4 regions of the Mycoplana ramosa genome follow, and region 4 is predicted to be linked to each of the others. Evidence: predicted binding sites of a transcription regulator. Region 4 holds the regulator's gene; each other region holds the start of a gene.
What was found. Region 4 encodes PhoB, which activates phosphate uptake and scavenging genes when phosphate is short. Its sites were predicted from a motif close to TGTCATNNANCTGTCAT; they were not measured.

Region 1 (2,201 bases), on a different contig from region 4:
TGCACCGGCTTCAGGCCATCCCGCACATCGGGCAGTGCGCGGCTCACGATGACGCTCATGGCGTAGTCGAGATAAGACCGCTGCATTTCCGCGGTGATGGAAATGGGCTCAATACCGGAAGGGGACTTGCCGCCGGGGGTCGTTTGCTCTGTCAATTTCGATCACGATCTTTGTTCAGAATCAGTCGGGATTTTATAGCCTACCAGCTTGAACTGCGCCAATTTTGTGGGAGGTTTTGAACAGTCTTTTGCCAGAAATCCGCCAAATGCCGCAATTTGATGGCGCCGCCCGAATGTGGCACCGCCGCCCCCTTCACTTGGGTGCGTCACTGCCCTAACAATGGCGGCTAAAGCGCATCGAGAGAATGCGGATCGGCAAGGGGGATGGCCGGATGTACGATTACGAATTGGTCGTCAATGCGCTCACGACCATGCTGGTGACGCTCGACCCGCCGGGGCTCGCGCCGATCTTTCTCGGCCTGACCGTCGGCATGAACCGCGCCGAACGCAACCAGGTGGCGCTGCGCGGGTCGATCATCGCCTTCGCCATCCTCGCCACTTTTGCGATTTTCGGCGCCGGGATCCTCGGCCTGCTCGGGATATCGATCGCCGCCTTCCGCATTGCCGGCGGTCTGCTACTGTTCACCATCGCCTTCGAGATGGTCTTCGAGCGTCGCCAGGAACGCAAGGAGAAGACATCCGAAGTCGCCATCACCAAGGACCACATCCGCAACATCGCGGTCTTTCCACTCGCCCTGCCGCTGATCGCCGGGCCCGGCGCCATTTCCGCGACGATCCTTCTGTCCGGGTCGTTGTCGTCGCCGGTGGGCCGCGCAGCCCTCCTCGTCGTCATCGCCGTGTGCGTCGCGGTGGTCTATCTCACCCTCTATATCGCCGAACGGGTCGACCGCTATCTTGGCGTGACCGGCCGGGCGATCCTGACGCGGCTTCTCGGGGTCATTCTGGCGGCGCTGGCAGTGCAGTTCGTCGTCGACGGCACCCGGGCGGCGTTCGTGATCTGACTGCGATGCGCGCCTTTCACGTGGCGTCCAAAATGGTCACCTACTGACTTCGATACCTTTGCCTTAACTCCCATAAACCAGCCATCCACAGGACCGGCACCGCGCGGAGTGGCGGATCCCCTTCGCCCTTGGGCAACCGTCTGCCAGCGTCGATCCGAGGCATCGGATGTCATCGGTCTGTCATCTCTGGGTGATGTCTATCGGATGTCTCGGTTCGCCAGAACGGCGGAGCGGCTCGTCGATGGAACCATGATGCTGAATTTTTTTACCGCCGCCGGAGCGCTCCTGGCCATCAATCTGTTGAGCCTGGCCATAGCCGGCCGGCGCATCTGGCCCCGCCTGGGCCCGCAGCCCGCGGCGCGTAGACGCCCGCCAGTCTCTGTCGTCATTCCGCTCTGCGGCCGCGAGGAATTTTCGCGGGAAACGCTGGAAAGCGCATTCCGCCTGGATTGGCCGGACTACGAAGTGATCTTCTGCGTCGCTGATGCAAGGGATGCAGTGATCCCGCTGGTCGACGATGTGCGCAGACGCCACCCTGCCATTCCCGCAACGCTTCTTGTCGGCGACGATCCGATCAGTGCCAATCCGAAGCTGAACAACTGCGTGAAAGGCTGGAACGCCGCGTCGCATGAATGGGTGGTTCTCGCCGACTCGAACGTCCTGATGCCGGCCGACTATCTTGCTCGCCTGATGGCGGCGTGGCGCCCGGACAGCGGGCTGGTATGCTCGACCCCGCTTGGTTCACGTCCGCAAGGATTCTGGGCGGAGGTCGAATGTGCGTTCCTGAACGCCCATCAGGCGCGTTGGCAATATGCCGGCGAGGCGCTTGGGTTCGGGTGTGCACAGGGCAAGAGCATGCTCTGGCGCAAAAGCATGCTGGATGCCAACGGCGGCATTCAGGCGCTGGGTTCTCAGATCGCTGAGGATGCGGCCGCCACGAAACTCGTCAGGGGCCTCGGCCTGAAGGTGCACCTGGTGTCCTCCCCGTTCGATCAACCACTCGGCAGCAGGACATTTCGCGAGGTCTGGGCACGGCAGTGCCGGTGGGCGCGCTTGCGACGCGTTACCTTTCCGCAATTCTTCTCACCGGAAATCCTGCTGGGGGTGGTACCGCCGCTTGTGCTGTCGGTGATCGCGGCGATCGGCGCAGGCCACAGCGTGGCCGCCGCCGCTGCATTTG
Region 2 (2,201 bases), on a different contig from region 4:
CCGTGAGGCGATTGCATGTTTGGAACCTGAACAGAAGGATGGGAAGGATTACCACGCTGAGGCAGATGCGCCAATCCGTGATTTCTGCCAGCTCCTGCGGGTTCTCCCGCTCCACGACTTCAGCCGATGAAGTCATCGCAAGCGCGTCTCAAGCCCTCAAGATGCGCTTGCTGCGCAGTAGGCGTGATTTTTCGCCCGACTGTTCCGAGCAGGCTCACATACTCGAGACCTGCGGCTCTTCACGCTGCCTTCGGCGCCCGCGCTTCCAGTTCGCGCGAGTTGGAGGCGGCAACGGTTGAACGAGCGGCCGGCGACTGCCAGGCGATCAGCTCCATTCGGCCGTCGAAATGCTCGGCGACGGCCGTGCAGCTCTCCACCCAGTCCCCGGTGTTGATATAGCGGATCCCGTCCAACTCCTCGATCACCGCATGGTGGATGTGGCCGCAAATCACACCGTCGGCGTCGTGCCTGCGCGCCTCTTCCGCCACCACGCGCTGGAAGGCGCCGATGAAGTTCACCGCGTGCTTGACGCGCAGCTTTGCCCAGGCCGAAAACGACCAATAGGGCATGCCGAGGCGCCGGCGCGCGGCGGCAAGCACGATGTTGACGCCGATCGCCGCATCATAGGCCCAGTCCCCGAGATAGGCGAGGAGGCGGGCGTTGCGGACGACGACGTCGAACTCGTCGCCATGCAGCACCAGGTAGCGCTTGCCGTCGGCCGCTTCGTGGATGATCTGTTGCGCGACCTCGATGCCGCCAAAGTGAACGCCGGGGAAGTCCCGCAGGAATTCGTCGTGGTTGCCCGGAATGTAGACGATCCGGGTCCCCTTGCGCGCCTTGCGCAACAGTTTCTGAACCACATCGTTGCAGCTCTGCGGCCAGTACCAGCTGCGCTTCAGCCGCCAGCCATCGACGATATCCCCGACAAGGATGATCGTTTCCGCTTCATGGCACCGCAGGAAGTCAAGCAGAAAGTCGGCCTTCGCTGCCCTGGAACCGAGATGAACGTCCGACAGGAACAGGGTCCTCACGCGGCACACGTTCGGTGTCGGGTCGTTGGCGCTCATCCCATGCACTCCGGCAAATACCTCTCCTGGAGACCCTGTCTCCAAGCACGGTGAAAACCAGACTCGTGTATCAGCAGAATGACAGCCGCGCCGAAACGATCCCGATTCGCGCTGGCGCTATCCGATGACCTGGCGGGCAATGGCGGCACTGTCCCGCGCACCCCAACGGCAGGTGATGCGGCCATCCTTGATGATAAACCACTCCATCGCGGTGATCTCGTAAGAACGCCCGGTCGGTTCGTGACCAGCGAGCCCGCGGAACGTCCCGGTGAAGCGGCCCGTCTCGCGCAGCCGCACCACGACATTGCAGCCGTCGGCAGCAATATCGAGCGCTTCGAGCCGCATGTTCATCCCCTCGTGCAACTCGCGCCAGATCGGTACGACATCGGCAAGCAGGCCGAAACCGAGCACACCGTAGATCTTCGCGTCCGGGGCGAAAAGTTCCGCGAGCCTCTCCAGGTCGAATGTATTGAATGCGGCTATATAGTCCTGAACGATCGATTTGTTTGCTTCCGATTCCATCCCGGCCTCCTTGGCTCAAGCGACGTTTTCATACGATCAGCAGCCACCCTCGACAACCACTGGTCACCGTGGCCGGCGCACCCCTGATGGTGGCGCCGCTGGTCATCCCACAAAGGCAGGGTTGGTGGTTGCAAGTGAGGCCAAATGGGGCTTTATGGCATCGGTCCCAACTTCACGGCGCGCCCCATCCGTGCCAGAAGAGGGGCGGAAGAGCGAATGAAGCGGGCGAAGAACATGACCACTGGCGACAAATCGAAAGCAAATTCCAAGCCCACGAGCGGCGACATCGACCAGCAGGCCCTGTTCTTCCATCGCTATCCCCGCCCCGGCAAGCTGGAGATCCAGTCGACCAAGCCGCTTGGCAACCAGCGCGACCTGGCACTTGCCTATTCGCCCGGCGTTGCCGCGCCTTGTCTGGCGATCCGCGACAATCCGGAAACGGCAGCGGACTACACCGCCCGCTCCAACCTTGTCGCGGTCATCTCGAACGGCACGGCCGTGTTGGGCCTAGGCAACATCGGGCCGCTGGCGTCCAAGCCCGTGATGGAAGGCAAGGCCGTTCTTTTCAAGAAGTTCGCCGGCGTCGACGTCTTCGATATCGAGATCGACGCA
Region 3 (2,201 bases), on a different contig from region 4:
GGCGTCGCCAGCTACGAAATCGATCCGCCACCGCTTGAGGAGATGCAGGCCCGCTTTTCGGCGATCATCGCGGCGGGGTACCCCTATATCGTCGCCATCGACACAAGCGGGGTCATCCTCGGCTATGCCTATGCGTCGGCTTTCCGCACGCGCGCGGCCTACAATTGGCTGGTCGAGGATTCGATCTACCTGGCACCGGAGGCGCGCGGGCGAGGCATCGGCAAGGCGTTGCTTGCCGAACTGATCGCGCGCTGCACGGCGCTTGGATTTCGGCAGATGGTCGCAGTGATCGGTGGCGCGCATCCGGCATCGATCGCCGTCCACCGGGCGCTGGGATTCGAGCACGGCGGCCTGATGAAGGCGAGCGGGTTCAAGCATGGCCGCTGGCTCGATACGGTGATCATGCAGCTTGCGCTGGGCGAGGGGGCGTCGAGTGAACCCAAAGCGGCTATTGCCACGGCAAAATGAACAAATGACCAGCGCCTAAGTCTTGATGAGCTTCAGCGCCTTGTCGAAAACCTTGAGAACCTGATCCAGTTCGTGCCCGCGCTTCAGGATCATGCCGTGGGCATTGAGCACGCAGTAGGCGCCCTGCTTGGCCGCGAGCTTGGGGTTCTTCTCGACGCGATAAAGCGGCATCTCGCCGGAGCGCTTGAAAATCGAGAAGATTGCCTTCTCATGGGTGTGGTCGATCGCATAGTCGCGCCACTCGCCCTCACCGACCATTCGCCCGTAGATCCTGAGGATGGCGTCCAGTTCCCTGCGATGAAAGGTGACCGGGACAGGGTCCTTGTTGCTGCGGTATTCCCTGAGGTCAACGACGTTCGGCCCCTGGGCACCGGTCTCTCCCGGCGACGAATCCGGCGTTTCAGTCATCGAGTCTCCGCTTCGATGCGACAAGTCGATGACAGTGTGCCTGACCTGAACCGAATTGCAAGCAATTAAGCCACCGACCAAAGAGGCGACGTTGCGCCTTCGCTCGTGGCTTGCCTTGCTGCACCGCGGCAGCCTCTTCGCGGCGGGATCGTTGCGCCCGGTGCGCGATCGGTCTCGACGGCTGCAATCGGGCCGCGTCATCTCGTCCAGCCGTTAACAACTGCGGCGACGCAAATAGCGAAGATGCCGCATTTCAGACAAAACCGCGCCTAAATTTTCGGGGAAAGTCCAGTTGCTGCCCCGCAGCCGAGCCGCTTTGCATGTGCGGGAAATCGGTCGGCCACTGGGGATTTGCGTCGAAGCTGTTCCTGTATTCCGTTGCCGGAAGCTTCGTCAAGGTCCGGTCCGGCGTGTCTTCGAACCCTCAAGCCCCAGCCCCTCGAAGAACCCGGCCGGACCGCTCCAGACCCTCGAAGCTCAGCGACGATTTGCGGTCTCAGACACCGCGCTGTTCGTCATGACGAAGGCGCCCACTATTGCGCCGGGTGTGTCCGCCGTATTCATTCGCTGCAGCAGGATGGCGCAGCCGCCATTGCCCTTGCGGTTGAGCAGGTTGGCCGGCAGCACGAGGCTGGTTTCCTTCCCCTCCCACATTCCCACCGTTTCGATGTTGGTCACTGCGTGCCAGTAATCGACCCGCCGTCCCCGATTTTCGCCGTCCTCGATGTCGACCGCCTGCTCGCCGTCAAAATATGCGATGATGACATTCGCCTTGCCCTGGCCGCTGCCGATGCGGATGCGCATTTCATCCTGGACGATGATGACGGATACATCCACCGACAAGCCGCGTCCCTGGGTGCTCAGCGATTCCAACTGATTTCGAATTTGCGTCAGATCGCCGCCGTTGACGTGTTCGCGTCCGTTGATCACCGCCTGCGGCGTGTACACGCTGCCGCGGCCGAACATGCGCGCATAGGAGTATTGCCGCTCGGTGTTCTCCTTGGACGACATCGTGTCGGTCCAGCCGAGATAGTTCCAGTAATCGACGTGATAGGCCAGCGCCACAACGTCGCCCTCGCGGATCAACGTTTCCAGCGCCTTGTCTGCCTTCGGACAGGATGAGCAGCCTTGGCTGGTAAAGAGTTCGACCACGCCTTTGGGCTTGTCGTCTGCCACGGCCGCCGTGGCTGCTGCGGAAACGGCAAGCAGGCACGAGAGGCAACCAAGAATGACCAGTTTTGGCATGAATCCTTCCAGGCGATGCACCGAACGACCGCTTTTCGGCCACCGTCATACCCGCTTGCCCGGTCAACAGGAAGTCACGA
Region 4 (2,201 bases):
ACTAGTCACCAACAGTATCAAGGCGTTCCGAGCTCCGGAGCCATCCGGGGCATTGACGACGGATTCCCGGTAGCGAACGCTGGAACGGAGGCGATAGTATGAACTGGACAGACGAGAGGGTCGAGAAGCTCAAGAAGCTCTGGTCCGAAGGATTGAGCGCCAGCCAGATCGCAGCACAGCTCGGCGGCGTCAGCCGCAACGCAGTCATCGGCAAGGTGCACCGCCTCGCTCTGCCCGGCCGCGCCAAGGCCGGCGGCACGCCGACAGCGACGCGCGCCAAACGGCCGGCCGCTGCGCCGCGCCCCGCGAACTTCGCCCCGCGCGTCGTCACCCGCACCGTCGCCCGTCCGGCAGGCGCGACCGTCGTCAAGGAAGAGGTCGCGTTCGAGTACGACGACGCACCGCTCGCGCGCATCGACACCAACGTGGTGTTGCCGATGTCGCGCCGGCTGGAGCTGACCGAACTCACCGAGCGCACCTGCAAGTGGCCGAATGGCGACCCGCTGACGGACGATTTTCACTTCTGCGGCAACGAGTCCCCGGACAATTCGCCCTACTGCCTCTACCATCAGCGTCTGGCCTACCAGCCGTCGGCCGAACGTCGGCGCATGCGCTGACCGGTTCAAGGCCGGGAACGAGGACCGAAATTGCAAACGGGCCCCGCGGGGCCCGTTTTTCGTTTCCGACGTCGTGGCCCGCCGATCAGGCCTCCAGCGAATAGCCGGCTCCGCGCACGGTGCGGATGACGTCCTGCATGTTGGAAAAGTTCAGCGCCTTGCGCAGCCGGCCGACATGCACGTCCACCGTACGCTCGTCGACGTAGATATCATGCCCCCAGACGCCGTCGAGCAGCTGCGAGCGCGAGAAGACGCGCCCCGGAGAGGTCATGAAAAACTCGAGCAGGCGGAATTCCGTCGGGCCGAGGCGCACCTCGCGCGTCCGGCGATGGACCCGGTGCGTCTCGCGGTCGAGTTCGATGTCGCCGCACTTCAGCAGCGTCGAGACCACCTCCGGCCGGGCGCGCCGCAGCATCGCCTTCACCCGAGCCATCAGCTCCGGCGTCGAGAAGGGCTTCACCACATAGTCGTCGGCGCCGGTGGCAAGACCGCGCACCCTTTCGCTCTCCTCGCCGCGGGCCGTCAGCATGATGATCGGCAGGCGTTCGGTCTCGGAGCGCTGGCGCAGACGCCGGCAAAGCTCGATGCCGGAGACGCCGGGCAACATCCAGTCGAGGATCAGAAGATCCGGCTGGCGCTCCTGCAGGCGGATCTCCGCTTCGTCGCCGCGCAGGATCGTATCGACCTCGAAACCCTCCGCTTCGAGGTTGTAGCGCAGGAGGACGCTGAGCGCCTCCTCGTCTTCGACCACGGTAATCTTGGGAACCATGCCTTGAGAACTCCGGCGTTCTAAAATTCAGACACTTCGAGGCGGATCATTCCATCTCCGCGCCGACCGAGGTGGTGTGATCGTCCTTCGGGCGCTCGCCTTCCGGTGGTGCACCCGTCGCCATGTAGAAGATCGTCTCGGCGATGTTGGTGGCGTGGTCGCCGATGCGCTCGATGTTCTTGGCGCAGAACAGGAGATGGGTGCAGGGCGTGATGTTGCGCGGGTCTTCCATCATGTAGGTCAGGAGCTCCCGGAACAGCGACGTGTAGACCGCGTCGATCTCGTCGTCACGCTCACGGATCTCCTTGGCCTTCTCGACGTTGCGTGAGGCATAAACGTCGAGCACTTCCTTCAGCTGCATCAGCGCCAGTTCGGCCAGATGCTCCAGACCGCGGGCGAGCTTGCGCGGCATGCCGGAACTCTGCACGGCAATCACGCGCTTGGCATTGTTCTTTCCAAGGTCGCCGACGCGCTCGAGTTCCGCAGCGATGCGGATCGCGCCCATGATTTCGCGCAGGTCCGCCGCCATCGGCTGGCGCTTGGCGATCGTCAGGATCGCCTTTTCGTTGATCTGCCGCTCGGCATTGTCCAGGATGACGTCCTCGGAGATGACCTTCTGCGCCAGCGCGGCATCGGTGTTGACCAGCGCGCGCACGCTGTCACCCACCATCTGCTCGGCGGTGCCGCCCATCTCGGAGATGCGGCGCGCTAGGTACTTCAACTCTTCGTCGTAGACGGAAACGATGTGGGTCGATGACATGGTTTTATCCTCAACGGGCGCCTTGGCGCCGGGTCTTCATTCGCGACTGCGCAAC

Region 1: the regulator PhoB is predicted to act here: its motif matches at 1,189-1,205, upstream of JNC62_RS16400 (ceramide glucosyltransferase).
Region 2: the regulator PhoB is predicted to act here: its motif matches at 1,135-1,151, upstream of JNC62_RS09050 (UDP-2,3-diacylglucosamine diphosphatase).
Region 3: the regulator PhoB is predicted to act here: its motif matches at 894-910, upstream of JNC62_RS04740 (DUF2794 domain-containing protein).

What each region holds. Positions count from the first base shown of each region.
Region 1 covers NZ_JBHEEW010000013.1:26,436-28,636, reverse strand. Annotated here, with positions in the region: gene gyrA (DNA gyrase subunit A) at 1-155, opposite strand, end outside; gene JNC62_RS16405 (MarC family protein) at 392-1,021, shown strand; gene JNC62_RS16400 (ceramide glucosyltransferase) at 1,274-2,201, shown strand, end outside.
Region 2 covers NZ_JBHEEW010000006.1:33,904-36,104, reverse strand. Annotated here, with positions in the region: gene JNC62_RS09055 (MFS transporter) at 1-17, opposite strand, end outside; gene JNC62_RS09050 (UDP-2,3-diacylglucosamine diphosphatase) at 240-1,067, opposite strand; gene JNC62_RS09045 (ester cyclase) at 1,185-1,589, opposite strand; gene JNC62_RS09040 (NADP-dependent malic enzyme) at 1,824-2,201, shown strand, end outside.
Region 3 covers NZ_JBHEEW010000003.1:77,528-79,728, forward strand. Annotated here, with positions in the region: gene JNC62_RS04735 (GNAT family N-acetyltransferase) at 1-468, shown strand, start outside; gene JNC62_RS04740 (DUF2794 domain-containing protein) at 484-876, opposite strand; gene JNC62_RS04745 (DUF1223 domain-containing protein) at 1,354-2,121, opposite strand.
Region 4 covers NZ_JBHEEW010000012.1:24,140-26,340, forward strand. Annotated here, with positions in the region: gene JNC62_RS15580 (GcrA family cell cycle regulator) at 99-617, shown strand; gene phoB (phosphate regulon transcriptional regulator PhoB) at 703-1,386, opposite strand; gene phoU (phosphate signaling complex protein PhoU) at 1,433-2,146, opposite strand.